Regions from separate parts of the Streptomyces sp. HUAS 31 genome, predicted to be linked through region 1. Evidence: riboswitches for the same ligand, from Rfam matches in the RefSeq annotation. Region 1 holds a riboswitch; each other region holds the start of a gene.
The links. Region 1 has a riboswitch for cyclic di-AMP ahead of PGH47_RS06125 (C40 family peptidase). Riboswitches for the same ligand answer to the same signal wherever they lie in the genome.
Positions count from the first base shown of each region.

Region 2: linked by a shared signal. The riboswitch ahead of PGH47_RS36630 (peptidoglycan DD-metalloendopeptidase family protein) and the one ahead of PGH47_RS06125 (C40 family peptidase) in region 1 are both predicted to bind cyclic di-AMP.
Region 3: linked by a shared signal. The riboswitch ahead of PGH47_RS25920 (C40 family peptidase) and the one ahead of PGH47_RS06125 (C40 family peptidase) in region 1 are both predicted to bind cyclic di-AMP.

Region 1 is NZ_CP116353.1:1,435,448-1,445,006, forward strand. It holds gene PGH47_RS06115 (ATP-dependent Clp protease proteolytic subunit) at 1-542, shown strand, start outside; gene PGH47_RS06120 (hypothetical protein) at 550-858, shown strand; cyclic di-AMP (ydaO/yuaA leader) riboswitch at 1,278-1,410, shown strand; gene PGH47_RS06125 (C40 family peptidase) at 1,414-1,887, shown strand; gene PGH47_RS06130 (LysE family translocator) at 1,941-2,555, opposite strand; gene PGH47_RS06135 (LysR family transcriptional regulator) at 2,664-3,587, shown strand; gene PGH47_RS06140 (ATP-binding protein) at 3,592-4,050, opposite strand; gene PGH47_RS06145 (helix-turn-helix domain-containing protein) at 4,264-5,133, shown strand; gene PGH47_RS06150 (DUF397 domain-containing protein) at 5,143-5,370, shown strand; gene PGH47_RS06155 (8-amino-7-oxononanoate synthase) at 5,451-6,578, opposite strand; gene bioB (biotin synthase BioB) at 6,752-7,966, shown strand; gene PGH47_RS06165 (adenosylmethionine--8-amino-7-oxononanoate transaminase) at 7,959-9,257, shown strand; gene bioD (dethiobiotin synthase) at 9,259-9,559, shown strand, end outside.
Region 2 is NZ_CP116353.1:8,279,236-8,288,794, forward strand. It holds gene PGH47_RS36625 (alpha-galactosidase) at 1-1,325, shown strand, start outside; cyclic di-AMP (ydaO/yuaA leader) riboswitch at 1,625-1,790, shown strand; gene PGH47_RS36630 (peptidoglycan DD-metalloendopeptidase family protein) at 1,795-2,724, shown strand; gene PGH47_RS36635 (SGNH/GDSL hydrolase family protein) at 2,970-3,755, shown strand; gene PGH47_RS36640 (TetR/AcrR family transcriptional regulator) at 3,859-4,479, opposite strand; gene PGH47_RS36645 (glutamate dehydrogenase) at 4,547-5,743, opposite strand; gene PGH47_RS36650 (MBL fold metallo-hydrolase) at 6,014-7,189, shown strand; partial or broken gene PGH47_RS36655 (ATP-binding protein) at 7,744-9,429, shown strand.
Region 3 is NZ_CP116353.1:5,767,696-5,777,254, forward strand. It holds gene PGH47_RS25890 (PspC domain-containing protein) at 1-955, opposite strand, end outside; gene PGH47_RS25895 (ATP-binding protein) at 1,099-2,424, shown strand; gene PGH47_RS25900 (LuxR C-terminal-related transcriptional regulator) at 2,421-3,140, shown strand; gene PGH47_RS25905 (C40 family peptidase) at 3,153-4,205, opposite strand; gene PGH47_RS25910 (hypothetical protein) at 4,742-5,095, shown strand; gene PGH47_RS25915 (tellurite resistance/C4-dicarboxylate transporter family protein) at 5,073-6,080, opposite strand; gene PGH47_RS25920 (C40 family peptidase) at 6,396-7,571, opposite strand; cyclic di-AMP (ydaO/yuaA leader) riboswitch at 7,580-7,749, opposite strand; gene pcrA (DNA helicase PcrA) at 8,103-9,559, shown strand, end outside.

The DNA.
Region 1 (9,559 bases):
AGGAACGGATCGTCTTTCTCGGCACACCGGTCGACGACACGTCGGCGAACGACGTGATGGCCCAGTTCATGTACCTGGAGCACAAGGACCCCGACCAGGACATCTCGCTCTACATCAATTCGCCCGGCGGCTCGTTCAGCGCCATGTCGGCGATCTACGACACGATGCAGTTCGTCTCCTGCGACGTGGAGACGATCTGCCTGGGCCAGGCCGGGTCGAGCGGCGCCGTGCTGCTGGCGGCGGGCACTCCGGGCAAGCGGTTCGCGCTGCCGGGGGCTCGGGTGGTGATCCATCAGCCGGCGCTGACCGAGCCGATCGAGGGGCAGGCCAGTGATCTGGCGATCCAGGCCGCCGAGCTGACGCGGGTGCGGGCGCGGCTGGAGGAGATGCTCGCCCGGCACACCGGACGCGCCCGTGAGCAGGTGGCCGAGGACATCGAGCGGGACAAGGTCCTGACCGCCCAAGAGGCGCTGGAGTACGGACTGGTGGACCGGATCATCCCCAGCCGCAAGGAGACGCTCGCTCCGCCCACGGGGCGGTGACCGGCCGGTGCTGCCACCCGAATTGCCGCCGCTGCCCGCGCTGACGCGGGCGGAGGGCGAGTTGATCGACCGTTATCTTGACGTCGTGGACCTGCTCGGCCGGATCAACCCGGCGCACCACGGCGACACCTATCGCGGACTGCGGGCCGCCCAGGCGCTCGTGAGCAGGGCGGCCGAGCTGCGGGACGCGCTGGCGCTGATGCACCAGCGCGGTGAGACGGAGCTGCACGCTCCCACGCTGGCGCGTGCGTTGCGCGTGCTGGACGGAGAGCGCCGCACGGCTCGCGTCACGGTGCCCCCGCGCTCCGACAGTTGACGACCCCTGCAGCCGGATCCCGGGCGCCCCGGCCCATTGACGAGGCGTCCGGAACGGAGTTGAAACGGACCGAACGGCGTACCCCCTTTCGGCGTAGTCGGCCCTCCTGCCGTGCGGCCGTCAGGGTTGCGCAACAGGCATGAGCGGCAGACGGAATCACGCGCTCCGCCCCTGGTCCGGGACTCCTCGGGCATCTGGACACTCACCCGAACGGGGGGTCACCCACCCGAACGGGTGAGTGGTGAGTAACACCACAAACCCCCGATTCCGTTGGGTATTTCGCTCATCCGTGCGTCAAGATCCCTGTCTGACGACAAGCCCCCGCCACAGCGGCGGGGCGGTCCGGGCGGACGCCGAGTCCTGCCGCCGCCCGGATGACCGGTCGACAGGAGTGGATCGGCAGGAGTGGAGGACCCGAGCAAGACGGGTCGCCGGAGCGGACGTTCGTTCGAACCGAGCAGCCCTTGGGGTGAAGCCGCGGTAACGCGGCCGGGCAACTTCGCCAGCCCGAATCCGACAGGTCATCCTTCTCAGGCGGCTGACGAAGGGTTGCGCATGACTGCGCTCAATCGTGTCCCGTCGCTCATGGTCCGGGCCGGTACGGCTTCGGCCCTCACCATCGCCGCCGTGGGCGGCTCGATAGTGGCACCCGGCTTCACGTCCGAGGCCGAGGCAGCCACACCGGCGTCGAAGGCACTTCAGGTCGCGGCCTCCAAGAAGGGCTCCCCGTACCGGTGGGGCGCCACGGGCCCGAACCGGTTCGACTGCTCGGGGCTGACGCTCTACTCGTTCAAGAAGGCGGGCAAGAAGCTGCCCCGCACGGCTGCCCAGCAGTACAACAAGACCCGCCACATCTCCGCCAAGAACCGCAAGGCCGGGGACCTGGTGTTCTTCCACTCGGGGTCGTACGTCTACCACGTCGGCATCTACGCCGGGAAGGGAAAGATCTGGCACTCCCCGAAGACCGGGGACGTGGTCAAGCTGCAGAAGATCTGGACCAGGAGCGTCTGGTACGGCCGGGTCAAGTGACCTGCCCGGGGGCGGTGGCGGCACCCTGACGCGCCGTCACCGCTCTCGGGGCCTCACAGGGCGAGCAGCGGACCCGCGAGCAGGGCCGCGCCGAAGGCCGTCAGTGCGGCGCCGGTGGCGACCGTGACCGCACGTGCGGCGCGCGGCCGGCGCAGCCATCTGCCGAGCCGGTCCACCAGCAGGGCGACCACCTGGAACCACACCAGGGCGATCGCCAGCACGATCATGGCCAGCAGGAGAGTCCGGGGCAGGGCCGGAGCGCCCGCGGGCACGAACTGCGGCAGCACGCTGAGGAACGTGAGGGACGCCTTCGGGTTGAGGGCGTTGGTCACGAAGCCCTGCCGCAGTGGCCGGGCGGTGGACTCCGCACGCGTGTCCACGACTTCGGTGGGCCGCTGCCGCAGGGTCTGCACGCCCAGGTACAGCACATAGACGCCGCCGACCACCTGGAGCGCGCGGAACAGCGCCGGTACGGCGGCCAGGACCGCCGCCACGCCGACGACCGCCATCGTCACGTGCACCAGCAGCCCCGCCCCGATCCCGAGCGCACAGGCGATGCCCGCCCGGCGGGAGACGAGGGCGTTGCGTACGACGACGGTGAAGTCGGCCCCGGGCATGGCGACCAGGCCGGCGGAGACACCGGTGAAGGCGATGAGCTGAGCGTCCATGGACCCCAGCGTGCCGCCCGCCAGCCTTCAGTAGGTATTTCGAATATTCTGGCAATCCCTAAAGCACTTCTTAAGGCAGATGCGTGACCGAGGCGGAAGGAGGGCCGCATGTACGACCCGGTCCGGCTCGCCGCCCTGGTGGCGGTCGCGGAGGCGGGCTCGATCACCCGCGCCGCCGAACGGCTGGGGTACACCACGCCCGCGCTCTCCCAGCAGCTGGCCAAGCTGGAGCGCGAGGCGGGCACGGCCCTTCTGGTACGGCACCACAGGGGCACACGGCTGACGGGTGCGGGCGAGCTTCTGGTGGCCCGGGCGCGGCGGGTGCTCGACGAGCTGGACCGGGCCCGGCACGAACTCGCCCGGCTGACCGGCCTGTCCGGCGGCACCCTGCGCCTCGGCACCTTCCAGACGGCCGGCATCCATCTGCTGCCGCCGGCCCTGAGCGCCTTCCGCCGGGCGCATCCGGACGTGGAGCTGACGGTCGCCGACTACGAACCGTCGGCCGGTGTCGCCGCGGTGGCGGCGGGCGAGGTCGATCTGGCGCTGACGCACACCTACGAGCCCGCGGAACCGACCCCGCTGCCCGCATCCGTGGGCGTCGAGCCGGTCCTCGTCGAGGAACTGGTCCTGGTGTCCGCGCCGGGCCATGTGCTGACCAGCGGCGCCACGCGGCTGCCGCTGACCGAGCTGGCCGGGCAGCCGCTGATCAGCATGGCGCCGGACGCTCCGGCCCGGCGGGGTGTGGAGGCGGCGCTGACCGAGGCGGGGGCCATGCCGTCGGTGCTGGTGGCGACGCCGGGGTACCTGCTGGTGTGCGCCCTGGCCAGTGCGGGGCTCGGGGTCGCGGTCGTACCGGAGATGGTGGCGCGCACGTCGGTCGCTCCGGTGGGCGTGCGTGCGCTGGAGGGCGGGCGGTTGCGCCGTACGATCTCGGTCGCCTATCGCGGCGACGAGGCGGCTCCCGCCGCGGACGCCTTCCGGGCTCTGCTGCGCGGCACGTTCGCCCGCTCCGGGCAGCCGCTGCAGCCGTGAAGGGTCAGGACTCCTGCGGTCCCGCGGCGACGACCGGCTCGGCGGGGACCGTCCACGGCAGTTCGATGGAGACGGTCTTGCCGCCCTCGCGGGTGGGGCGCACTCTCAACTTGCCGCCGCATTCCGCGGTCAGCCAGCGGATGATCACCATGCCGCGTCCGTTGTCCTGCTGCACGGCGGCCGGCAGCCGCTTGGGGAATCGCGGATGGCTGTCGGTGACACCGATGCGCAGGTGTTCGTCACGGTCCAGCGCGAGGTCCACCGTGAAGGTGGGTGACTGGCCGAGGGTGTGCTGTACGGCGTTGGTGGTGAGTTCGGAGACGATCAGGCGGATGGTGTCGGCCACTTCCGTGTCCGGTGGCAGGCCCCATTCGGTGAGGGTGGTGAGCACGTAGGCCCGGGCCGCGGAGACCGAGGCGGGATCGCTCGGCAGAGTGACGGATGCTTCCAGGTGATCTGCCATGGCGACGTCGTCCCTTTCCCACGGGACCGTGGTCCGACACGGAGCGGATGGTTCGAGTACGGTCCCGGACTGGTGCTTCGTCGCCAGACTGCCATTACCGCACCCGTCACGGGTGGCGATCCACCAAGATATGCATATATCTGTCGCTCGAAGCGGTGAACTCTGCGACGGCAGAGCGTATTTGGGTGGCTCGGTTGGAGTAAGGAGTAGCCCATGCAGCACGGTCCCGCGGTACGCCGCCGGAAACTGGGCGCGGAACTGCGTGCGTTACGCACCGGGGCGGGGTTCACCAGCGGTGAGGCGGCCCGGCTGGCGGGCTGGCATCAATCCAAGGTGAGCCGGATCGAAACCGGCGCCAGCGGGGTGAAACCGGCCGATGTGCGGTTACTGCTCGACGTCTACGGCGTGGAGGACGCCCAACTGCGGGAATTGCTGGTGGTGTTGGCGGGCTCCGACGAGGGCGGTGGCCGGCATCACTGGTGGCACGCGTACCGCGGAGTACTGCCGCCGACGTACCGGGACTTCATCAGCCTGGAGTCCCAGGCGAGGGCGATGCGCACGCTGGAGACGTCGGTGGTACCCGGTCTGCTCCAGACGCCCGAGTACGCCCGGGCGGTGACCCGGGCCGCCGTCGGCGGGCTCGACGGCGACACCGACGACCGCCTCGACGCGCTGGTCGCGGTGCGGCTGGCCAGGCAGGACGTGCTGCGCGCGGATCCGCCGCTGAAGCTGAGCGCGGTGCTGGACGAGGCGGTGCTGCGCCGGGAGATCGGCGGGCCCGAGGTGATGGCGCGGCAGCTGAGCCGGCTGATGGAGGCCGCCCGACTGCCCCAAGTCCGCCTTCAGGTGCTGCCGTTCAGGGCCGGCGAGCATGTCGGCATCACTGGCCCTTTCGTTATCTTCTCATTTTCGAGCACTTCTGATCTGGATGTGGTTGTTCTCGACCACTTGACGAGTAGCCTCTACCTCGAACGGAAAGAAGACCTCCAGGCCTACACGGAGGCCTTCAACACCCTTCGGATCCACGCCCTTTCGCCCGAGGAATCGTTGGATTACATCGCCGCGCTAGGTGGCGGTGTGTAAGGAGGCACCATGACAGCAATGCCTCGGAACCTCATGTCCAGCACCGAACTGGCAGGTGCGCGGTGGTTGCGCAGCAGCTACAGCACCGGTGCGAACAACTGCGTCGAGACGGCACGGCCGCACTCCGGTCCCTGGACCGGGCTGCTCGCGGTGCGCGACTCCAAGGACCCGGCCGGCCCCGCGCTGCTCTTCTCCCCCGAGAGCTGGGCGGGTTTCACGGCCGCGCTCCAGTCCTGACCACCCTGACCGATCAGATCAACCCTGATCGATTCTGATCAGTTCCATCCGATGTGCGAGCAGGGCCGTGTCACGCCGACTCATGGTCGTGTCTCGCCGATCACTCGAACAGCGCGCTCGATCTCGGCCTCGGAGAGGTCCGCGCGGGCGGTCAGCCTCAGCCGTGAGATGCCGTCGGGAACGGAGGGAGGACGGAAACAGCCCACGGCGAGGCCCGCCGCACGGCACTCGGCCGCCCAGCGCACGGCCTTCTCCGGGGACGGGGCGCGCACGGAGACGACGGCGGCGTCCGGACGTACCGCCTCCAGACCCTCGGCGGTCAGCCGTGCGTGGAGTTCACGTGCCACCGCACCCGCCCGCGCCGCCCGCTCCGGTTCACGGCGCAGCAGCCTGAGCGCCGCCAGGGCCGCGCCCGTGGACGCCGGGGCGAGACCCGTGTCGAAGATGAACGTCCGCGCGGTGTTGACGAGATGCTCGATCACCCGCGCGGGGCCGAGGACGGCGCCGCCCTGGCTGCCGAGGGACTTGGACAGCGTGACGGTGACGACGACGTCGTCCGCCCCCGCGAGCCCGGCCGCCCACGCCGCGCCGCGCCCGCCGTCACCCAGGACGCCCAGGCCGTGGGCGTCGTCGACCAGTAGCCCGGCGCCGCGCTCCCGGCACGCCTCGGCGTACTCGGCCAGCGGGGCCGCGTCGCCGTCGACGGAGAAGACGGTGTCGGACACGACGACCGCCGTGCCCTCGTGCGTGTGCAGGGCCTTGCGTACCGCCTCCGGCTCGGAGTGCGGGACGACCTGGGTGGTGCCCCTGGCCAGTCGGCAGCCGTCGATGAGCGAGGCGTGGTTGCCGGCGTCCGACACGATCAGCGAGCCGTGCGGCGCCAGCGCGGTGACCGCGGCGAGGTTGGCCGCGTAGCCCGACGAGAGGACCAGCGCCGCCTCGAAGCCGCAGAAGTCGGCCAGCTCGCGCTCCAGCTCGGCGTGCAGCTGCGTCGTGCCCGTGACGAGCCGGGAGCCGGTCGCGCCGCCGCCCCAGGTGCGCGAGGCACGCGCCGCGCCCTCGGTGACCTCCGAATGGCGGGCCAGGCCCAGATAGTCGTTGCTCGCGAGATCGAGGAGCGGTGATACGGCGGGCCGGGGGCGCAGGGTCCGTACGAGCCCGGCGCGGCGGCGCAGCTCCGCCTGCTCGTCGATCCAGCCGAACGCCATGGTTCCTCCGGGGCTTTGGTGAGCGGTACACAGACGTCGCTTTTGTAGGCAGTGGACAGACCCTAGCCGTACGGCGGCCCGCCCACGGTGTGGCAATACCCACACATCGAAACGACAGGGTTGTGCAAACTCACCTTGGCTCGGACGCCCTCCGTACGTCAGGATCAGCTTCCATGGACCTGCTGAACACGCTGGTGGACAAGGGGCTTCGGCGCGAGCTGCCGACCCGCGAGGAAGCCTTGGCCGTCCTCGCCACTTCCGACGACGACCTGCTCGATGTGGTGGCCGCGGCCGGCAAGGTGCGCCGGCACTGGTTCGGCCGACGGGTGAAACTCAACTATCTGGTCAACCTGAAGTCGGGCCTGTGCCCCGAGGACTGCTCCTACTGTTCGCAGCGCCTCGGCTCCACCACCGGCATCCTGAAGTACACCTGGCTCAAGCCGGACCAGGCCTCCCAGGCTGCCGCCGCCGGATTGGCGGGTGGCGCCAAGCGGGTGTGTCTGGTGGCGTCCGGGCGCGGCCCGACCGACCGCGACGTGGACCGGGTCTCCGAGACCATCAAGGCCATCAAGGACCAGAACGAGGGCGTCGAGGTGTGCGCCTGCCTCGGCCTGCTGTCCGACGGCCAGGCGGAGCGGCTGCGCGACGCGGGCGCCGACGCGTACAACCACAACCTCAACACGTCCGAGGGGACGTACGGGGACATCACGACCACGCACACCTACGCCGACCGCGTCGACACCGTGCAGAAGGCGCACGGGGCCGGGCTGTCCGCGTGCTCCGGTCTCATCGCCGGCATGGGCGAGAGCGACGAGGACCTGGTCGACGTCGTCTACTCGCTGCGCGAGCTGGACCCGGACTCGGTGCCGGTCAACTTCCTGATCCCGGTCGAGGGCACCCCGCTGGCCAAGGAGTGGAACCTCACCCCGCAGCGGTGCCTGAGGATCCTGGCGATGGTGCGGTTCGTCTGTCCGGACGTCGAGGTGCGCATCGCCGGTGGCCGCGAGGTCCACCTGCGCACCATGCAGCCGCTGGCCCTGAACCTGGCCAACTCGATCTTCCTCGGTGACTACCTCACGACCGAGGGCCAGGCGGGCAAGGCCGACCTGGAGATGATCGCCGACGCCGGCTTCGAGGTGGAGGGCACCGACCAGGTGACCCTGCCGGAGCACCGGACGGAGACGGCCGGGGGCGGCTGCGGGTCGCACGAGGCCGCGGGCTGCGGGTCGCACGAGAGCGCCGGGTGCGGGTCGCACGAAGGTGGCGGTGTGTGCGGTACGGCCGCTGCCACCACCGGTGCCGTCGCCGCTCCGGCCGGCGAGCCGCGCACCGACCTGGTCGCCGTACGCCGCCGGGGCGCCGGAACGGACCTCGCGCCCAATGCCTGACCCGCTCACCGTGCCCGGCCTGACCGTGCCCGAGCTGCTGGAACTCGACCGGCGGCATGTGTGGCACCCGTACGGCCCCATGCCCGGCCGCAGCGAACCGCTCGTCGTGGAGTCGGCGAGCGGGGTGCGGCTGAAGCTCGCGGACGGCTCGGGTGAACTGGTCGACGGCATGTCGTCCTGGTGGTCGGCGATCCACGGCTACAACCACCCGGTGCTCAACGAGGCCGTGCAGCAGCAGCTGGCGCGGATGAGCCATGTGATGTTCGGCGGGCTCACCCACGAGCCCGCCGTACGCCTGGCGAAGCTCCTTGTCGACATGTCTCCGGATGGTCTGGAGCATGTGTTCCTCGCCGACTCCGGTTCCGTGTCGGTCGAGGTCGCGGTCAAGATGTGCCTCCAGTACTGGCGTTCGCTGGGCCGTCCCGGCAAGCAGCGCCTGCTGACCTGGCGCGGCGGCTATCACGGGGACACCTGGCAGCCGATGTCGGTGTGCGATCCCGAGGGCGGCATGCACGAGCTGTGGACCGGCGTGCTCCAGCGCCAGGTGTTCGCGGACCCGCCGCCGGCCGAGTACGACGAGTCGTACGCCGAGCATCTGCGGTCGCTGATCGAGCGGCACGCCGACGAACTGGCGGCGGTCGTCGTCGAGCCGGTCGTGCAGGGCGCGGGCGGGATGCGGTTCCACTCCCCCGCGTATCTGCGGGTGCTGCGCGAGGCGTGCGACGCGCACGACGTGCTGCTGGTGTTCGACGAGATCGCCACCGGGTTCGGCCGCTCCGGTGCGCTGTTCGCGGCGGACCACGCGGCGGTGACGCCGGACGTGATGTGCGTGGGCAAGGCGCTGACCGGCGGCTATCTGACGATGGCGGCCACGCTGTGCACCGCCCGTGTGGCCGACGGCATCTCGCGCGGCGAGGTGCCGGTGCTCGCCCACGGCCCGACCTTCATGGGCAACCCGCTGGCGGCCGCGGTGGCCTGCGCCTCGATCGAGCTGCTGCTCGGGCAGGACTGGCAGGCCGAGGTCAAGCGGATCGAGACGGGTCTGCGGGAAGGACTGGCGCCCGCGTCGGACCTTCCGGGCGTGAAGGACGTACGCGTCCTCGGCGCCATCGGGGTCGTCCAGCTGGACCACGAGGTGGACATGCGGGCGGCGACGGCGGCCGCCGTGCGCGAGGGCGTGTGGCTGCGGCCGTTCCGCGACCTCATCTACACGATGCCGCCGTACGTCACGGGCGACGCGGACGTCGCACGGATCGCCCGCGCGGTGTGCGCGGCGGCGCGGGAGGGCTGACATGCCGGTACTGGTGATCACGGGCACGGGCACGGAGGTCGGCAAGACCGTCACGACCGCCGCGGTCGCCGCGGCGGCGCGGGGCGCGGGGCGGTCGGTGGCCGTGCTGAAGGCCGCGCAGACGGGCGTACGGCCCGACGAGGACGGCGACGCGCAGGAGGTCGCGCGCCTCGCGGGCCCGGTGACGACAGCCGAACTCGCGCGCTACCCCGACCCGTTGGCCCCGGCGACGGCCGCCCGTCGGGCCGGTCGGGCGGCGGTGCGCCCGCACGAGATCGCGGAGGCCGCCGCCAAGCTGGCCG
Region 2 (9,559 bases), 6.8 Mb from region 1:
TGCTGCGGCTGGCCGCGGGGGAGTCCTTCACCACGCCCGTCTTCGCCGGCCTCTGGAGCGACGGCGGCTTCGGCGGGGCGAGCCGCGCCTGGCACGCGTACCAGCGCGCGTATGTGATCCCGGACGCAGACCGGGACCGGCCGGTGCTGTTCAACTCCTGGGAGGCGACCGAGTTCGACATCTCCGAGGAGCAGCAGAGCCTCCTCGCGCGGCGGGCCGCGGCCATCGGCGTCGAGCTGTTCGTGGTGGACGACGGCTGGTTCGGGACGCGCACCAGCGACCGCGCCGGGCTCGGTGACTGGACGCCCAACCCCGACCGCTTCCCCTCCGGCCTCAAGCCGCTCGCCGAGTACGTGCACGCGCTCGGCATGCAGTTCGGCATCTGGGTCGAACCAGAAATGGTCAATCCGGACAGCGAGCTGTATCGCGCACATCCTGATTGGGTTCAGTACCAATCGGGACGAAAGCGTACGGAATTTCGCAATCAGCTCGTGCTGAACCTGGCCCGCGACGACGTCCGGGAGTACCTCTGGGAGCGGCTCGACGGGCTGCTCTCCAGTGCTCTGATCGACTATGTGAAGTGGGACTTCAACCGCTGCTTCAGCGATGCCGGCTGGCCCGGTGAGGCGTATCCGCAGCGCCTGTGGGTCGACCATGTGCATGCCCTGTACGACCTGCTGGACCGGCTGCGCGCCGCTCACCCCGGCGTCGCCTTCGAGTCCTGCTCGGGCGGCGGCGGGCGCATCGACCTCGGTGTGCTCGGCCGTACGGACCAGGTGTGGACCTCGGACAACACCGACCCGCTCGACCGGCTCGCCATCCAGCACGGCTTCAGCCAGATCCATCCGGCCCGGGCCATGGCCGCCTGGGTCACCGACAGCCCGAACGCCATGCTCAACCACCGTGCCAGCTCGCTGCGCTTCCGGTTCGTGAGCGCGATGGCCGGGGTGCTCGGTGTCGGCGGCGACCTCGCGCGGTGGACCGAGGAGGAGCTCGCCGAGGCCGGGGAGTGGGTGGCGCTCTACAAGGAGATCCGGCCCCTGGTGCAGCGCGGCGACCTGTACCGGTTGCGGCCCCCGCGGGGCGGGCTGAGTGCGGTGCAGTACGTGCTCGGGGACGAAACGGTCGTCTTGGCCTGGCTCCAGGCGCAGAGCTACGGCGAGCCCCTCCCGGCGCTCCGGCTGCGTGGTCTGGATCCGACAGCTGCGTATGAATGCCTTGAAACGGGCGAAATTCACCGAGGGGCCGTACTGGTGCATCACGGACTGCGCGCCAACCTGAAGGGCGACCTTGATGCGATGGTTATTCGACTCCGTCGCATCTAGGCGATCTGTCCGAATTGGCACCTTCATTCCAACTCGCTCTGCAATAAAGAAAGCTGGAGCAGTGTCACGTGAGGAGCGTCATAGCCGTGACGGTGCGTCGCCCGTCATGTCCACGTAATTCATAGGCTTTTCAAGGGGCTTTGAGTCGGGCGACGCCCTCATATTTCACGCACGGTGACGGCTAATTCCCACAAGGGATCAACAGGAACGCATTCGGACGGAACCTCTCACTTGTTCCCATGCGTCTTCCTCGCTTACGTTCGCCACCAATCCGGACGGACGCCCAATCCTGCCGCCGCTCGGATTCCGCGCAAACTCACCCGTGCACGGCAGGAGCGGGGGACCCACAGGTACAACCGCCTGTTCCGGTCTCCGGAACGGCTAGGGGTCAAGTCGCGCCATGGCGCGGCCGGGCATCTCCAGCCCGCACCCGACAGCTCACCTCGCAGGCGCCGGAGAGGAATTCGTCATGCCCGCGAAGGGTAAGCATCGCCGTCCGAAGTCCCTGCGCTTCACCCGCTCCATAGCCGTCGCCGGAACCGGTGGCGCCGCTCTCGCTCTTCCGCTCATGGGAGCCACCGGCGCCCACGCCGCTCCCTCGCAGTCCGTTTCGGAAAAGGCCGTTCAGTCCCTTCCGGTCGCCGGCCAGAAGGCCGCCGACAAGAAGGTCGCCCAGAAGAAGACGGACGTGCGGACCTATTCGGTGAAGGTCGGCGATTACCTTTCGAAGATCGCCGACGAGCAGAACGTCAGCGGTGGCTGGAAGAAGCTCTACGCCGACAACCGTGAGGCCGTCGGCTCCGACCCGTCGCTGATCCACCCGGGCCTCAAGCTCGCCATCGGCGGCAAGAAGGCCGCGACGACCGCCCCCAAGTCGTCGCCCTCCAAGCCCTCTTCGGCGTCCAAGTCGTCCGCGAAGGACTCGTCCGCCGCGAAGCCCGCCGCGCCCAAGAAGGCGACCGCGGCCGCCGAGACCACCAGCACCGTCAACGGCTTCTCCGCCCCGCTGTCCGGCGCCTCCCTCGGCACCGGCTACAAGGTCGCGGGCAGCATGTGGTCCAGCGGTTACCACACCGGCGTCGACTTCGCCGCCGCCACCGGCACCCCGCTGAAGGCGGTCGGCGCGGGCACCGTCGTCTCGGCCGGCTGGGGCGGCGCGTACGGCAACCAGGTCGTCATCCAGCTCGCCGACGGCTACTACGCCCAGTACGCCCACCTGTCCTCGCTCTCGGTCTCCAGCGGCCAGACGGTGACCGCGGGCCAGCAGATCGGCCTCTCCGGTGCGACCGGCAACGTCACCGGCCCGCACCTGCACTTCGAGATCCGCACCACGCCGGACTACGGCTCGGACGTGGACCCGGTCGCCTACCTGCGCGCCAAGGGTGTCGCCATCGGCTGACGCGGCGCCACGCCAGAACCACCTGCCTGACACGCGGCCGAAGGCCGGACCCCGATCCCCGGGTCCGGCCTTCGGCATGTTGCGCCCACAACACCCCTGTTCAAAGGGTTATTCCACGTTTGGTGAACACTTTAGGAGTGGCTTATCTCACCGATCGTCAACCCTTTCCTACGGTCGCGTAGGTCACATTCGAAGGTGAATCATGGGCCGATGTGGCAGACGATTCGAAGAGTGACAGCAGTGCAGTGATCGGGTCGTACGTTGCGGTGGGGGACAGCTTCACCGAGGGCGTCGGCGACCCCGGCCCCGACGGCGCGTTCGTCGGCTGGGCCGACCGGTTCGCGGTCCTGCTCGCGGACCGGCGCCCCGAGGGCGACTTCGACTACACCAACCTCGCCGTACGCGGCAAACTGCTCGACCAGATCATCGAGAACCAGCTTCCGAAGGCCGCCGAACTGGCCCCGGACCTGGTCTCGTTCTCTGCGGGCGGCAACGACATCATCCGACCCGGAACCGACCCCGACGAGGTCGCCGAGCGCTTCGAGCGGGCGATCGTCCGGCTCACCTCGGCCGTCGGCACCGTCATGGTGACGACCGGCTTCGACACCCGTGGCGTGCCCGTGCTGAAGCATCTGCGCGGCAAGATCGCCACGTACAACGGACATGTGCGCGCCATCGCCGACCGGTACGGCTGCCCGGTGCTCGACCTGTGGTCCCTGAAGACCGTTCAGGACCGCCGCGCCTGGGACGACGACCGGCTCCACCTGTCTCCCGAGGGGCACACGCGCGTGGCGCTCCGCGCGGGCCAGGTCCTCGGCTTGGAGATCCCCGCCGACCCGGACCAGCCCTGGCCGCCGCTCCCGCCCCGCGGCACCCTCGAGGTCCGGCGGGACGACGTCCACTGGGCCCGCGAGTACCTGGTGCCGTGGATCGGCCGACGACTGCGCGGCGAGTCGTCGGGCGACCATGTGACGGCCAAGGGCGCGCTGTCCCCGGACGACATCAAGATGCGGATCCGATCGGTGGCTTGAGAGAGGTTCCCGAGCGACCGATACGTCCGGGCCGTACCGATGGCTGATCGGTGCGGCCCGGACGTATGTGGTCACGCCACGTGTGCTCGCACCACACACACCATCACCGGTTCGACGCCGTCAACGCCTTCCGCTCCAGCCCGAGTTCCCGGGCCAGCGCCTCGTCCACCCACTCCTGGGCACGCGTACGCGAGATCGAGCCCGGGTACGACGTCAGCTGTACGGCGAGCCCGTCGAGGAGGGCCGTCAGGCGCAGGGCCGTGCCGCCGGGGTCCGGGCAGGGGAACTCGCCGGCGGCGACGCCCTCGGCGATCACCTCGGCGATGGCCCCCTTCCACTGCCGGTCGAGGTCCCGGGTGACCTCCTGGAGCGCGGGTTCGCGCAGCGCCGCCGCCCAGCCCTCGATCCACAGCCGCCAACCCTTGGCCTGACCGGTCGGCGCGTACCAGCGCACGGCCGCCCGCAGCCGCCGCAGTGCCGTCGTACGGCGTCCGAGGAGCCGGCGCAGACGGGCCAGGTCGCCTTCGGCCGCATGGGTGAACGCGGCCGCGACGAGCTTCTCCTTGGTGTCGAAGTGATACAGCACCAGCGCGTTGCTCACGCCGAGCACCGAGGCCACGTCGGCGATCCTCACCGCCGCCACGCCCCGCGCCTCTATCTGCTCGACGGCGGCGCCCAGCAACTCCTCACGCCGTTCCGCCACGCTCAACCGCACTCTTGCCACGTCGTCACCCTAAAGCCTCGTCACCGGCCGTTCCCCGGCCAGGTCCGGCCGGGCCCCGGGACCGCAGTCACCGGTGCCAGCCGAACCGTTCGGTGATCAACGGCAGCCGGTCCGCAGCGATGGCGTGCGCGGCGACCCGCGGAGCCGTCCCGTCCGCCTCGGCACGCGCCAGCGTGAGGTCGGTCAGGGCGCGCATCGAACGTCGTGTGTGGGCGAACGCCTCGTCGGCGTCCGGGCCGATGTCCCCGAACAGCGTCCACCACCACCAGGCGTTCGTACCCGAGTTGACCACGACGTCCGGCAGCACGATGACGCCCCGGGCGGCCAGCAGCGCCTCGGCGTCGGGCCGTACGGGCATGTTGGCCGCCTCGGCGATCCAACGCGCGTTGACACGGCCCTGGTTCGAGGCGTCGATCACGTACGACACGGCCGCCGGTACCAGCACCTCCGCCTCGGCCGAAAGCCAGGCGTCGCCCGGCAGCTCGCGGTCCCCGGGACGCAGTACGGCCCGGTCGACGGTGCCGTGGGCGTCGCGTGCCGCAAGCAGGCTCTCGACGTCCAGCCCGGCCGGATTGGCGATCGTGCCCTTGATGTCGGCGACGGCCACGACGGTGAGCCCCGCGCGCGTGAGGAAGCGAGCCGTGGCCCCGCCCATGGTCCCCAGGCCCTGCACGGCGACGCGCGTCCTCCAGTACGGCACACCGGCCCGGTCCAGCGCGGTCAGCACCGACTCCGCGACCCCGCAGCCACCGACCAGTTCGTCCAGCCCGATGCCGTCGACCTCGACCGCGAACGCCTCCGCGAGCCGCCGCCGGGATCCCGCCTCGTCGTCGAGCAGCGGATACACGGCCTGGACCGACGAGACGAGCCCCGCCTCGACCGCCGCCCGGTCGACCACGTCCTGGGCGAGACCGAGGTCCTCGCCGGTGGTCCAGAGATTCTCGATGTACGGCCGCATGCTCCGCAGGTAGCGCACCAGCAGCCCGTACGCCTCCGGGTCCCGGGGATCGCAGTCGATGCCGCCCTTGGCGCCGCCCAGGGGGACGTACCGCGCCTCCGGGTCGTAGTGCAGGGCCTCCTTCATGCTCATGCCCCGCGCGAGACCCGTGACCTCCTCCAGCGTGCACCCCGGCCGCATCCGCAGCCCGCCACTGGCCACGCCGCGCACCAGCCGGTCGACGACCAGGAAGCCCTGACGGCCGGTGATGTGGTCGGTCCAGGTCAGGGACAGCAGGGGAGTGGTCGGGGCGGGTGGGGTGGTCATGGGGTCTCCGGGGTCGGGGCCGTCTCCCGGGAGCGGGGTCCGGGACCTGGGACGGGCTTTCGGGGCGAAGGCGCGGCTGTGCTTCTACTGAACGGTGAGTCAGTATCGGAGGGGGATGGGGACATGTCAATGTGGCGGGTTGATCTGTGTGGATCGGAGGGGGCGGGGTGGGCCGTGGGGGCGCCGGACCCTTCCCGGCCAGGGGGGATCCGAGAGTGTCGGACGGGCCGCCCATAATGGAACTCCTCACCGAATCCAGCTGGAGGTACCGTGGCCGGTTTCCGATTCCCGAGCTCCGGGCTGCGCGCCCTGCGGCCCGAGGCCTTCGGCGTGGATCCGAGCGGTGAGCGCATGGCGCGTATCCGCAGATCACCGCACTTCAAGGACGGGGTGTTCCAGAACCCGGGGGGCGAGGCCCGCACCAGGCCCTCCGGGTCGATGCTGGAGTTCGCCAAGGTCTTCTTCGACAAGGAGTCCCGGCCCCGACGCACCCCGGACGGCACCATTCCGGTGCACCCCACCACCTACGCGGACCTGGCCAAGCCGCCCGCCACGGGGCTGCGCATTACCTGGATGGGGCACTCCAGCATCCTCGCGGAGATCGACGGCCACCGGGTCCTCTTCGATCCCGTGTGGGGTGAGCGCTGCTCCCCGTTCCCCTTCGCCGGGCCGAAGCGGCTGCACCCCGTGCCGCTGCCGCTCGCCGCGCTCGGCCCGGTCGACGTTGTTGTCATCTCGCACGACCACTACGACCACCTCGACATGCCGACGATCAAGGCGCTGGCCGGCACCGACACGGTCTTCGCCGTGCCGCTCGGTGTCGGCGGCCACCTCGAACACTGGGGCGTGTCCGCCGACCGGCTGCGCGAGCTGGACTGGCACGAGGCGACCAAGGTCGGCGGGCTCACCCTGACCGCCACCCCGGCCCGCCACTTCTGCGGCCGCGGACTGCGCAACACCCAGCACACCCTCTGGGCGTCCTGGGCCGTCGCCTCCGACGAGCACCGGATCTACCACAGCGGTGACACCGGCTACTTCGAGGGCTTCAAGGACATCGGCGCCGAGCACGGCCCGTTCGACGCCACGATGATCCAGGTCGGCGCCTACTCCGACTTCTGGCCCGACATCCACATGACGCCGGACGAGGGCGTCCGGGCCCACCTCGACCTTCAGGGCGGCGACCCGACCGCGGGCGTCATGCTGCCCATCCACTGGGGGACCTTCAACCTGGCGCCGCACCCGTGGGCGGAGCCGGGCGAGCGGATGATGCGGGCCACGCACAAGGCCGGGGTCACGATGGCGGCGCCCCGTTGCGGCGAACCCTTCGAGCCGGCCTCCTTGGGGCCCGTGACGCCGTGGTGGCGCGAGGTCGCCCAGGCGCCCGCCGAGGGGTGGCCGGCGTGGCCGCCGGTGGCTCCGGCGCCGGACAGCACGCCGGTCTCGTAGCGCGACCGCCGTCGAGGAACGACCCATGGGGGCGCGAGTGATCATCACTCGCGCCCCCATGCGGCATTTCACGCGGGGCGCGCGGGGGTGTGTCTGGGTACTTGCGTGACGCCGCGCGCCGCTACTGTCGGTGATGCTCTGGGGTTCGGGACGGCGGGCGTGTGAGGTGCTGAAACGTCCCCACCGGCGCGGTCGGGGCCGGGGAGCGGGCCTTGGCCGAGGGGTGGGGCACGGAAAAGTGCCCCACCTCTCGACGTTTCCCCGTGACCGCTTCTGACCAGGTCCGATCGTTCGATTGCTCCTTGTGAGGGAACGGCGTGATGGGTTATCGGTCTGCCGTGCGAGACCTCATACCAGAGCGGGACGCTCGCTGCGGGAGTTTGTCAACTGCCCACCGCACTTGATGCGAAGGCGACTACTGTCAGTGTCCGTCGGGCGACGCGGAGCCGAATTCGTCAGCTCTGTCGACCGACATCGCCATGGCGCACGCCCCGGGCCGCGCAGATCGCGCGCACCCCCGGGCTCCCGACCGACGGACCAGTACGAGGACCCCGATGTCTCATCTACGCGCCCCGGCCGCACGCGCAGACCGCCGTGAGGGCGGGCGGCACGGGCGCCCGGCCGCCCGCACCGCACCCGCGCTGCCCGAGACCCATATACGGCCCCAACTGCTGCGGCTGGCCGTGCTGCCACCCGTCGCGGTCACTCTCAGCGCCTGTGCGGCCGTACTGTTCGTGATCCGCTCCACGGGCATCCGGCCGAGCCTCACGGTGTGGGCCGTGCTCGCGAGCGCGGTCTCGGTCACCGTCGCCGGCATCCTGATCGCCGCCGTGGCCGCCAACCGCACCGCAGCATCCGTGAGCGACCGCATCCGCGCGCTCCGCCGCAACAGTGCACGAGGCGAGGCCGATCTACGGGCCCTGGTCGAGACACTGAGACGCGGCGAGGCGCCCCCGAAGCGCAAGTCCCGCAGCGGTCCGCCCGAGGACGCCGACGACTTCGAACTGCTCGCCGGCGATCTGGCACGCGCCCACGACGGCGCCGTCACCGCCGTCGTGGCGGCCGCGCAGCTCTCCAGCCAGGCGGGCAGCGAACAGAAGCTCGAGGTCTTCGTCAACCTCGCCCGGCGCCTTCAGTCGCTGGTGCACCGGGAGATCTCCATCCTCGACGAGCTGGAGAACGAGATCGAGGACCCCGACCTGCTCAAGGGCCTCTTCCACGTCGACCACCTCGCCACCCGCATCCGCCGCCACGCGGAGAACCTCGCCGTCCTCGGCGGCGCCGTCTCCCGCCGGCAGTGGAGCAACCCCGTCTCCATGACCGAGGTGCTGCGCTCCGCCATCGCCGAGGTCGAGCAGTACTCACGGGTGAAGCTCGTGCCGCCCATCGACGGCACCCTGCGCGGGCACGCCGTCGCCGACGTCATCCACCTGCTGGCCGAACTGGTCGAGAACGCCACGGTGTTCTCCGCCCCGCACACCCAGGTGCTGCTCCGGGCCAACCTCGTGACCTCGGGACTCGCCGTCGAGGTCGAGGACCGCGGGCTCGGCATGCCCGTCGGCGAACAGAACCGCATGAACGCCCTTCTCGCCGACCCTGACCAGGTCAACGTCGCCAGCCTGCTGGCGGACGGACGCATCGGCCTGTTCGTCGTCTCGCAGCTCGCGAAGCGCCATGGCATCCATGTGCGCCTCCAGACGAATATCTACGGCGGAGTGCAGGCCGTACTCGTCGTGCCGCAGGGGCTGTTGGGCGACGAACCCGGGGCTCGGACGAGTGTGGGGCGGGGGCCTGAGCCGCAGCAGGGGGCCGTCGCCGGTGCCGGTACGGGCATGTCGGCGCAGGCTCTTGCCCAGGCCGCGCCGTCCTCGCCACAGGTACGTCAGCAGCAGGGGCCGGTGCCGTCTCAGCAGCGTCGGCATGCGGCGGCGACCGGGGCGACCGGGGCGGGGACAGCGGCGGGGTCGGCGTCAGCGGCGGCAGGGGCTGCTTCGGGCGCAGCTGAGAGCGGTGGGCGGCGAGGCGTAGGCGAGGCGTCCCAGGCATCGTCGGCATCGCACGGTGCACCGCGCCGGCAGGAGCCGCCGCAGGGCGGCGCGAGGGGAGCGGTCCCGAGGGCGAACGGTGCCGGACCGGCGCCGCTGCCCGTACGCGGAGCCCGGGAGGAACGGGCCAACCCGGCCGAGGCCGTGCCCGGCATCAGGCCCGACGAACGCCGACGCGTGGAGGAGAACGCCGGCGCGCCGCCGACCCCGCGTGTCAGCACCGTCCGCGGCACCATGGGCAAGCCCCAACTTCCGCGCCGACGTGCCCAGGAGCACATCGCACCCCAACTCCGTGGTGGTCCCGCACCACGGCAGGAGTCCGACC
Region 3 (9,559 bases), 4.3 Mb from region 1:
CCAGGCCCGTCTGGAGGCTGGTTCCGAGTGCGTGGTCCTCCCAGGTGGCGCCGGTGCCGAGGGCGCCCGCGAGGAGGGCCAGCAGGAACACCCAGCCGCCGATCCAGCGCGGGCCGCGGGGCTTGGGCTGCTGGGAGCGACGGGTCCGTATGTCCTGGCGGCTGCTCCAGGCGCCGCCGAGGCCGATGTTGACGGCCGCAGCGATGTCGCGGTCGCGGGAGTCGCGAGGGCCCCAGAGATAGCCCGTGCCGCCCTCGTGGGTGCCGTCCTTGACGATCGGGTCGCGCCACCAGGAGGGGTAGGCGGCGGGGACCGGCGGGGCCTGTGCCTCCGGCGGCGCGTCGGCGACGGCCTGGGCGGCAATGGGGCCTCCCCTGCTCGAGCGAAGCCGAGAGCTCGGGGAAGGGTCCGGGTCGGGGGTGCCGCGGTGCCGTGACCAGTAGCCGGCGCCGGCCACGAGGAGGGAGAGGACGACGGCGAAGGCCAGCACACCGCCGTTGTTCAGCAGGGTCAGGAACACGCCGCAGCCGACCAGCGCGAACAGCACGGCAGTCAGCGCCTGGCCGTCGACGCGGCCGGTCAGCAGCTTGCGGACCTCGTTCTCGTCCTCGTCGTCGTACGGGACGAAGAGCCAGGCGAAGCCGTAGAAGATGAGGCCTATGCCGCCGGTCGCGGAGAGCACGGCGAGCGTGATCCGGAAGAACACCGGGTCCATGTCGCACTGCCGGCCCAGGCCGGCGCACACGCCGGCCAGCATCTTGTGCCGGCGGTCGCGCCGGAACCTGTGCGGTGGGGGGAGCGCGCCCGCTTCCCCGGGCGCGGCTGTCTCCGCGCCCGCCTGTGCGCGCGGTTCCTCACCCGCGGCGCTCGCGGGTGCCGGGCCGGTCGGCGTGCCCGCGGTGGGCGCGTCGTCCGGCTCGGGCACGGAGTCCGCGGCGTGCTGGTGATCAGTCATGTGTCCATGGTGACGGGCGGGTCGGCTCGATGGGAGTCGGAATGACCCTGGTCGGACCCTGATATCGGCCCTGAGTCGGGTGCGGGGGAGGTGTTCGAGGCGGCGGGCCTCGAAGATCAGGGGAGTCTAGGGGGTCGACCCTGATGCCTCGCTGGGCCGGGCGTGTGAACATCGATGGCATGCCGGAAGCCGCAGCAGCGCCACTCGCCGAACCGCGGCCGCCGCGCAAGCTCTACCGCAGCAGTGACGGACGCTGGCTCGGGGGCGTGGCGCGGGGGCTCGCCGGGCACCTCGGCCTGCCCGTCATCTGGGTGCGGCTCGTCTTCGTCGGCCTGTTCATGGCGGACGGCCTCGGTGCGCTGCTGTACGCCGCGTTCTGGTTCTTCGTGCCGCTCGGCCTCGGCGGGGTCGACGCACAGCGGCCGCCCCCGTTCACCACCGAGACCGCGTCCGACGGCCGCCGCAGACTCGTCGCCCGCAAGCCCGACAAGGGCCAGATCGTCGCGCTGCTGCTCATGGTGGTCGTCGCGATGGTCTTCGTCGGCAGTGTGGACCTGGGCAACGGCGCCAAGGCATACCTGCTGCCCGCCGTCCTCGTGGGCGCGGGTGTCGCCCTGGTCTGGAGGCAGGCGGACAACGCCCGCCGGGCCCGCTGGATGGAGGCCGGGCGGCGTCGGCGGACCCTCAGCCTGCTGCGTGCCGCGGGTGGCGTCGTCCTCGTCACGGCCGGCGTCTCCGGCATCTTCGTCCTCCAGGGCTCCGCCGCCCACCTCGGCTCCGTCCTCCAGGCGGCGCTCGCGGTCCTCGTCGGTATAACGCTCCTCGCGGGGCCGTACCTGGTCCGGATGACCCAGGACCTCTCCGAGGAACGCCTGATGCGCATCCGCGCCCAGGAGCGCGCCGAGGTCGCCGCCCACGTCCACGACTCGGTGCTGCACACCCTGACCCTGATCCAGCGCAACGCGGAGAACGCCGGCGAGGTCCGCCGCCTCGCCCGCGCCCAGGAACGCGACCTGCGCACCTGGCTGTACAAGCCCGAGGGCACCGGCAAGGACGAGGCCGACGAACCCGCCAACCTCGCCGACGCGGTGCGGCGCAACGCCGCCGAGGTGGAGGACAAGCACGGCGTCCCCATAGAGGTCGTGGTCGTCGGCGACTGCCCGCTGGACGAGAGGATCGCCGCACAGATGCAGGCCGCGCGCGAGGCGATGGTGAACGCCGCCAAGTACGGTGGCGAGGGCGGCGCCGTGCAGGTCTACGCCGAGGTCGAGGGAAAGACCGTCTTCGTGTCCGTCCGGGACCGCGGTCCGGGCTTCGACCTCGACTCGATACCCGCCGACCGCATGGGCGTCAGAGAATCGATCATCGGCCGCATGGAGCGCAACGGCGGTACGGCCCGGCTGCGGGCGGTACCCGACGGCGGCACGGAGGTCGAGCTGGAGATGGAGAGGGCGGAGAAGACGTCATGAGCGAGCCGACCGAGGCGAACGAGTCCGTGGAGTCGACCGGCGGGAGCGCGGCCGAGCGGCATGTGCGTGTGGTCCTCGTCGACGACCACCGCATGTTCCGTACCGGAGTCCAGGCCGAGATCGGCCGGACCGAGCAGACCGGTGTCGAGGTCGTCGGCGAGGCCGCGGACGTCGACCAGGCGGTCACGGTCATCACCGCGACCCGGCCCGAGGTCGTCCTCCTCGATGTGCACCTGCCGGGCGGCGGCGGGGTCGAAGTCCTGCGCCGCTGCGCCCCGTTGATGGCGGACGCCGAGCAGCCCGTCCGCTTCCTCGCGCTGTCCGTCTCGGACGCCGCGGAGGACGTCATCGGCGTGATCCGGGGCGGTGCGCGCGGGTACGTGACCAAGACGATCACCGGCACCGACCTGGTCGACTCCGTCTTCCGGGTCCAGGACGGCGACGCGGTGTTCTCGCCGCGCCTCGCCGGGTTCGTCCTGGACGCGTTCGCGTCGACGGACGCCCCGCCGGTCGATGAGGACCTCGACCGCCTCACCCAGCGCGAGCGGGAGGTACTGCGGCTGATCGCGCGCGGGTACGCGTACAAGGAGATCGCCAAGCAGCTGTTCATCTCCGTCAAGACAGTCGAGTCCCATGTGTCGGCGGTCCTGCGCAAGCTCCAGCTGTCCAACCGGCACGAGCTGACGCGGTGGGCGACGGCACGGCGACTCGTCTGAGAGCGGGGAAGGTCAGGCCACCCGGGTGGCGCCCGCGAAGGGCATCTCGTCCAGGGGTGCCACCCGGACCGGCGCCGACGGGTTCGGGGCGTGGATCATCTGGCCGTTGCCGATGTACAGGCCCACGTGGCTGATGCCGGAGTAGAAGAACACCAGGTCGCCCGGGAGCAGTTCGGAGCGCGAGACGCGACGGCCCGCGTCGATCTGGGCGTAGGTCGTGCGGGGCAGGGAGACGCCGGCCTCTCGGTACGCGGCCTGCGTGAGGCCGGAGCAGTCGAAGGCGTTGGGGCCGGTCGCGCCCCAGACGTAGGGGCTGCCGAGTTTGGCGTAGGCGTAGGAGACGGCGGCCGCCGCGCGGGCGTTGGGGGCCTGGGCGGTGGCGGAACCGGGCGAGGCCAGGGCGTCGCGGGCGCCGGTCGAGAAGCGGGTGGCGCGATCGTCGAGGCGGGCCTGCTCCTCGGCGGTCAGTTGGGTCAGCAGGTCCCGGGCAGAGTCCAGCTTGCCGGTGATCGTCTTCTTGTGCCGCTTCAGCTCGGCCTGGCGGGACTTCAGCGAGGTCAGTTCGACGTGGGCGGCGCCTCGCAGCTGCTCGATCTCGCGGAGCTGCTTGCGGACGCTCGCCACGGATGAGGCCTGCCGGTTGCCGGCGCGTTCGGCGAACTCGGCGCCGTCCAGGTAGCGGTCGGGATCCTCGGAGAGGGCGAGCTGGAGAGCCGGGTCGAGCCCGCCGTCGCGGTACTGCGCCGCCGCCATCGAACCGAGCGCTTCCCGCGCCGAGTTGAGCTTCTCCGTCTTGCGGGCGGCCTGGTCCTGGAGGTTCCTGATCCGCTGCCGGCCCGCGTCCGCCTGCTCCTTGGCGCCGTTGTACTTCTCGGTGGCGGCCTCCGCCTCCTGGTACAGCTTGTCCACCTTGGCCTTCACCTGTGCCGGTGTCAGCTGCGGCTCGGCGTGCCCGGTCCCGTCGAAGCCGGTCGCCGTCGCCGCGCCCGCCAGCGCGATCGTCCATGCCGTGCGGGCCGTATTGCCGCCGGCCGAGCGCTGACGGGGTTTTCGGTGCGCTGCCACGTGGACTGCACGTCCTTTCGTCCGCCCGCCACGTCCCGTACGTCCGCCAGGGCGGCGCCGGGACGTACTCCACCCCGGAGGAACGGCGGGTGCACGAGCCGCCCGGGGGGAGCGGACGTACGACCGCACGGGGCGGGTCACGCGTCCGGCGGCGGCCCGCACAGGGGGAGCGGGCCGCCGCCGGACTTTTCTCGGCGGTGGTGTCCGACTGCCGCCCCTGGCCCGGGCGGCGGTGGGGAGCCGGTCACCTGGTGAAGGACGCTAAACCTCACCGTGTCGGGTCGGTGACGGGTTGTGCGGAAGTGCTGGGAGCGGACCGATGGTGACCGTAAGTGAGCGTGATCCCGGGATGGGGACGCCTGGTTCACGCTCTGTGCTGACCGAAGTGGCGGTTTGGGGGTGGCTGAGGGTGGCGGAGTGCTATGGCGCGCATATATGCGGGGTGAGGGAGGGGCGTGGAGGAGGGTTGTGGGAAGGGCGGGAGGGATGTGGGGCGGTGTCGGGTGGGATTTTCGTGGTGGTTAGGCTCCGGGCCCATGGACGTACTCATCCATTTGTTCGTCGGGCTGCACATCATCGGTATCGCCGCGCTGCTCGGTGGGTTCTTCACGCAGATGAAGGCGATGGGGCAGGGCACCGCCCGGTTCGTGCCCGCGATGCTGCACGGTGCGTTGACCATGCTGGTCACCGGGGTGATCCTCGTCGGCCTGAACCAGGCGGACGATCAGTCCGTCAACAACATCAAGATCGGTGTGAAGCTGGCGCTGCTGGTCGTGATCCTCGGGCTCGTCTATGTGAAGCGGGACGAGGAGACCGTGGACAAGCGGCTGTTCGGGCTGGTGGGACTGCTGGCCATGGCGAACGTCTTCATCGCCGTGCTGTGGACGTGACGTCGGTGCCGCGGCGAGTGCCGAGGCGCGTGTAGCTCCAGGCCGCGCCCGCCGTGACCGCCAGCCAGGCCGCGATCGCGGCCCACATCAGTGCCTCGCCCGGGTACTTCAGCCATGAGGCGTCCAGGGTGGTGCCGACGGAGAGTGTCGCCGCTGCCGTCATGCCCATCGGGAACACCGTGGCCCAGCGGCGAACGTCGTAGTGCAGGCGCGGCCAGGCGAACTCGGTGAGGAGCAGGAGGGCGTACCAGGCGATGTCGAGTACGAGCAGGGCGACGGTCACCGTGCGCAGGACGCCGTAGTCGTCGTCGTTCCAGAGGTAGAGGGCGGGGCTGTCGGCGGCGAGCAGCTTCGAGCCGGCCAGTGCGGAGATGGCGAGGGCGCCGCCCGCCACCCACTGGTCGCCGGCGCCTCGGGCGAGCTGGCGCCGGTCGAAGCGGGGCAGGGCCACGACGTAGAGGACCAGGCCGAGCCAGAAGAACACGAGTGCCATGTGGGCGAGCCATGCCGTGGTCTCGGCGGCGGCGAGTGTGGCGCCCAGTACCGCCAGGCCCTCTGTGGCCACGCAGCCCAGGAAGATCGCGCCGGGCATCTGGCGGCGCCAGTGGCGCAGGACGGTGAGCAGGAGCATCGGCCAGAGCACGGTGGCCAGGGCCAGGAGGGCCTCGGCGAGGGTCACCCAGCCGAGGGCGGTGAATCGGGTGCCGAGGACTGTCGTCGCGGCGATGGCGGTGAGGGCGGCGGGGGTGGCCGCCTCTTTCAGCCATCTTTCGCGGTCCTGGAGGAAGCGGACGGTGAAGTCGGCGGCCAGGGCCAGCCAGACCGTGCAGGCGAGGGCCAGGGCGATGCGGGAGAGGGTCTCGTAGTCCGTCTGGTGCAGGGCTACCGAGAGGATGCCGGTGGCCATGACCGCGGCGCCGGCTGTGGGGGGTCGCTGCGACCACCGGGTGTGGAGGGGGGAGGTGGGGGTCGTGGGGCCGGACATGGGGCGATGCTATGGAGCGGGGTGGGGGATGGCCGTGGGGCGCGCTCGGGGGTGTCGGGAAATCGTCCTGTGTCGGGGTGGTTCGGTTGTGGTGCCTGCGGCGGCCTGTGCGGGATGGGTGGGGGTTCGCGTAGCGCCTGCGGGTGGGGGGTGGGTCGGGGCCGTGCCGGGGGGTGTCCGTCCTCGGTCGGGCGGTTGCCCGGCCTCAGAAGGGTGCTGTTTGTTGACGCCCGCCGCTGCGGGCGGACACCCCCCGGCACGTCCCCTTGCCGCCGTACGCGGGTGCGGGTGCCGCCGGGGAAGCGTCCGTTCCTGTCAGGCCGGGCGGACCACGCTGTGGATCGACGACTCGCCGTCGTAGTAGATCGACTCCTCGCGGACGTACGCGCCGGGCTTGGGGGCGTGGATCATCATGCCGTTGCCGATGTAGATGCCCACGTGGGTGACGTCGTCGTAGAAGAAGACCAGGTCGCCGGGCTGGGCGCTGGAGAGGGGGACCGTGGTGCCGGCGTTGACCTGGTCGTAGGTGACTCGGGGGATGTCGACGCCGGCGGCCTTCCAGGCGGCCTGGGTGAGGCCCGAGCAGTCGTAGGAGTCGGGGCCGGTGGCGCCCCAGACGTACGGCTTGCCGATCTGGGAGCGGGCGAAGGCCAGGGTCTTCTCGGCCTTGGTGGCGTACGAGGAGTCCGCGGAGGATGAGTCCGAGGTGCCCGAGTCCGCCGGAGGCCGGGTGCTCTCCTGCTGCTGGGCGGCGGCCGACTCCTCCTGGCGTTGGCGCTCGGCCTCTGCCTGCTGGCGGGCCAGGTCCGCGGCCTTGCGGGCGGCCTCCTCCTGCTTGCGCTTCTCGATCGCGGCGAGGCGGGCCTTCTCCTCGGCCGTCAGCTTCGAGAGGAGCTCACGCGCGTCGGAGAGCTTCTGCTGGACGGTGGCCTTGGCCGACTTGAGGTCGTTCTGCGAGTCGGTGAGCGTCTCGAGGCTCTGGGTGGCCTCCCGGCGCTTCTCCATCGTCTCGGACTGCTGGGTGAAGTAGTCGTCGACCGACTCCTTCTGACGGCCGGTCATACGGTCCATCAGCTGGGTCTGGTCGAAGTAGTCCTGCGGGTTGTCCGCCAGGAGGAAGGTCGCCGTGTCGGGGGCCGCGGCGCCGGTGCGGTACTGGGCGGCTGCGTTGCGGCCGAGTTCCTCGCGGGCTTCGTTGAGCTTCTGGGTGCGCTTGGCGACGTCGTCGAGGAGGGTGTCGACGCGCTTGCGCTGCTTCGTGGTCTTGTCCTTGGCCGAGTTGTACTTCTCGGTTGCCGACTCCGCTTGGCGGTAGAGGTCGTCGACCTTCTTCTCGACCTCTTCGAGGCTGGGCTTGTCGTCCGTCGACGGGCTGGCGTTGGCCGTCTGGGACAGCAGGGCCACGGACGTGAGGGCTGCCGTGGCGAGGGCAGGGGTGCGTATGCCTGCTACGCGCGTACCGGCGGGACGCGACTTGCGGTGCGACGCCAAGGGAGGCGACTCCTTCCATATTCCGCCTACCGAGTTAGCTGTCGGGTTCGGGCGGGTGGTTCGGAAGGGTTGCCCTACGGCCTGTCCCCGCGAGGGAAGTCGGGCCGATTCACCCCAAGTTCGGTGGGTCCCCGGCTCCGGTCGCCGTGAGGCGTGCCGGACTCGGCGGAGGCCGTGCGGCCCGGCGTCGTTCGCCGGTGGGGGTCGTACGGCCTGCCCGGCACGGTAGCCAACTCGTGTGGCCCCTGTGAAGGTTGATGTTCGATATGCCCGATACATTTTCGTGACCTTGGCCCCAAACGTTGCGGGCGGTGGTCGGTTCGGGAGACGTGCGGGGTTTTGGGGGCGGTGGGTGTGAGTGGGTTGATTTGGGAGTTTAGGTGGTTGTCTGGGGTGGCTGGTTGCGGGTTGTGGTGGGGTGGTTGCTGGGGGTGAGGGAGGGGTTTGGAGGGTGATCGTCGGGGTTTCGCGGCGGGGAAGTTTCGAGGGTGGGGGCGGGCTGTCAGTGGGGCGGCCTAGACTCGGAGAGCGATGAGCAGCCTCTTTGACGACAGCTTCCTGGCGGACCTCCAGGCCCCTCGGGCCCACGAGGAAGAGCACCCGCAGCCGCCCGAGGACGACCACGCTCCGGAACCGGTTCCGGACGATCTGTTCGGTGGGAAGTTCGACGTGCCACCGGACCGGGACGGCCACTACCGCGACGGCGCCCCGCGGCCGGTCATCGACGCCGCGGCGCTGCTGGAGGGGCTGAACGACAACCAGCGTGCCGCCGTCGTCCACTCCGGCACCCCGCTGCTCATCGTGGCCGGCGCCGGGTCCGGCAAGACGCGTGTGCTCACCCACCGCATCGCCCACCTCCTCGCCGAGCGGAACGTGCATCCGGGGCAGATCCTCGCGATCACCTTCACCAACAAGGCCGCGGGCGAGATGAAGGAGCGTGTCGAGCAGCTCGTCGGCCCGCGCGCCAACGCGATGTGGGTGATGACCTTCCACAGCGCGTGCGTGCGCATCCTGCGGCGGGAGAGCAAGAAGCTCGGGTTCACGTCTTCTTTCTCGATCTACGACGCCGCCGACAGCAAGCGGCTCATGGCCCTCGTCTGCCGGGATCTCGATCTCGATCCCAAGCGGTATCCGCCCAAGTCCTTCAGCGCCAAGATCAGCAACCTGAAGAACGAGCTGATCGACGAGGAGGACTTCGCCGCCCAGGCGACCGACGGCTTCGAGAAGACCCTCGCGCAGGCGTACGCCCTGTACCAGTCGCGGTTGCGGGAGGCCAACGCCCTCGACTTCGACGACCTGATCATGACGACGGTCAACCTGCTGCGCGCCTTCCCGGACGTCGCCGAGCACTACCGCCGGCGCTTCCGCCATGTGCTGGTGGACGAGTACCAGGACACCAACCACGCCCAGTACACGCTGGTGCGCGAGCTCGTCGGGACCGGCGAGCACCCCGTCGACGTGCCGCCGAGCTCGCACGACGTCCCGCCCGCCGAGCTGTGCGTGGTGGGTGACGCCGACCAGTCGATCTACGCCTTCCGGGGCGCCACCATCCGCAACATCCTCCAGTTCGAGGAGGACTACCCGGACGCGACGACGATCCTGCTGGAGCAGAACTACCGCTCCACGCAGACGATCCTGACCGCCGCCAACGCCGTCATCGAGCGCAACGAGTCCCGCCGCCCCAAGAACCTGTGGACCAACGCGGGCGCGGGCGCGCGCATCACCGGCTATGTCGCGGACACCGAGCACGACGAGGCGCAGTTCGTCGCCGAGGAGATAGACCGACTGACGGACGCGGGTGACGCGAAGGCCGGCGACGTCGCCGTCTTCTACCGGACGAACGCCCAGTCCCGTGTCTTCGAGGAGATCTTCATCCGCGTCGGGCTGCCCTACAAGGTCGTCGGCGGGGTCCGCTTCTACGAGCGCAAGGAGGTCCGGGACGTCCTGGCCTACCTGCGGGTGCTGGCCAACCCCGAGGACTCCGTACC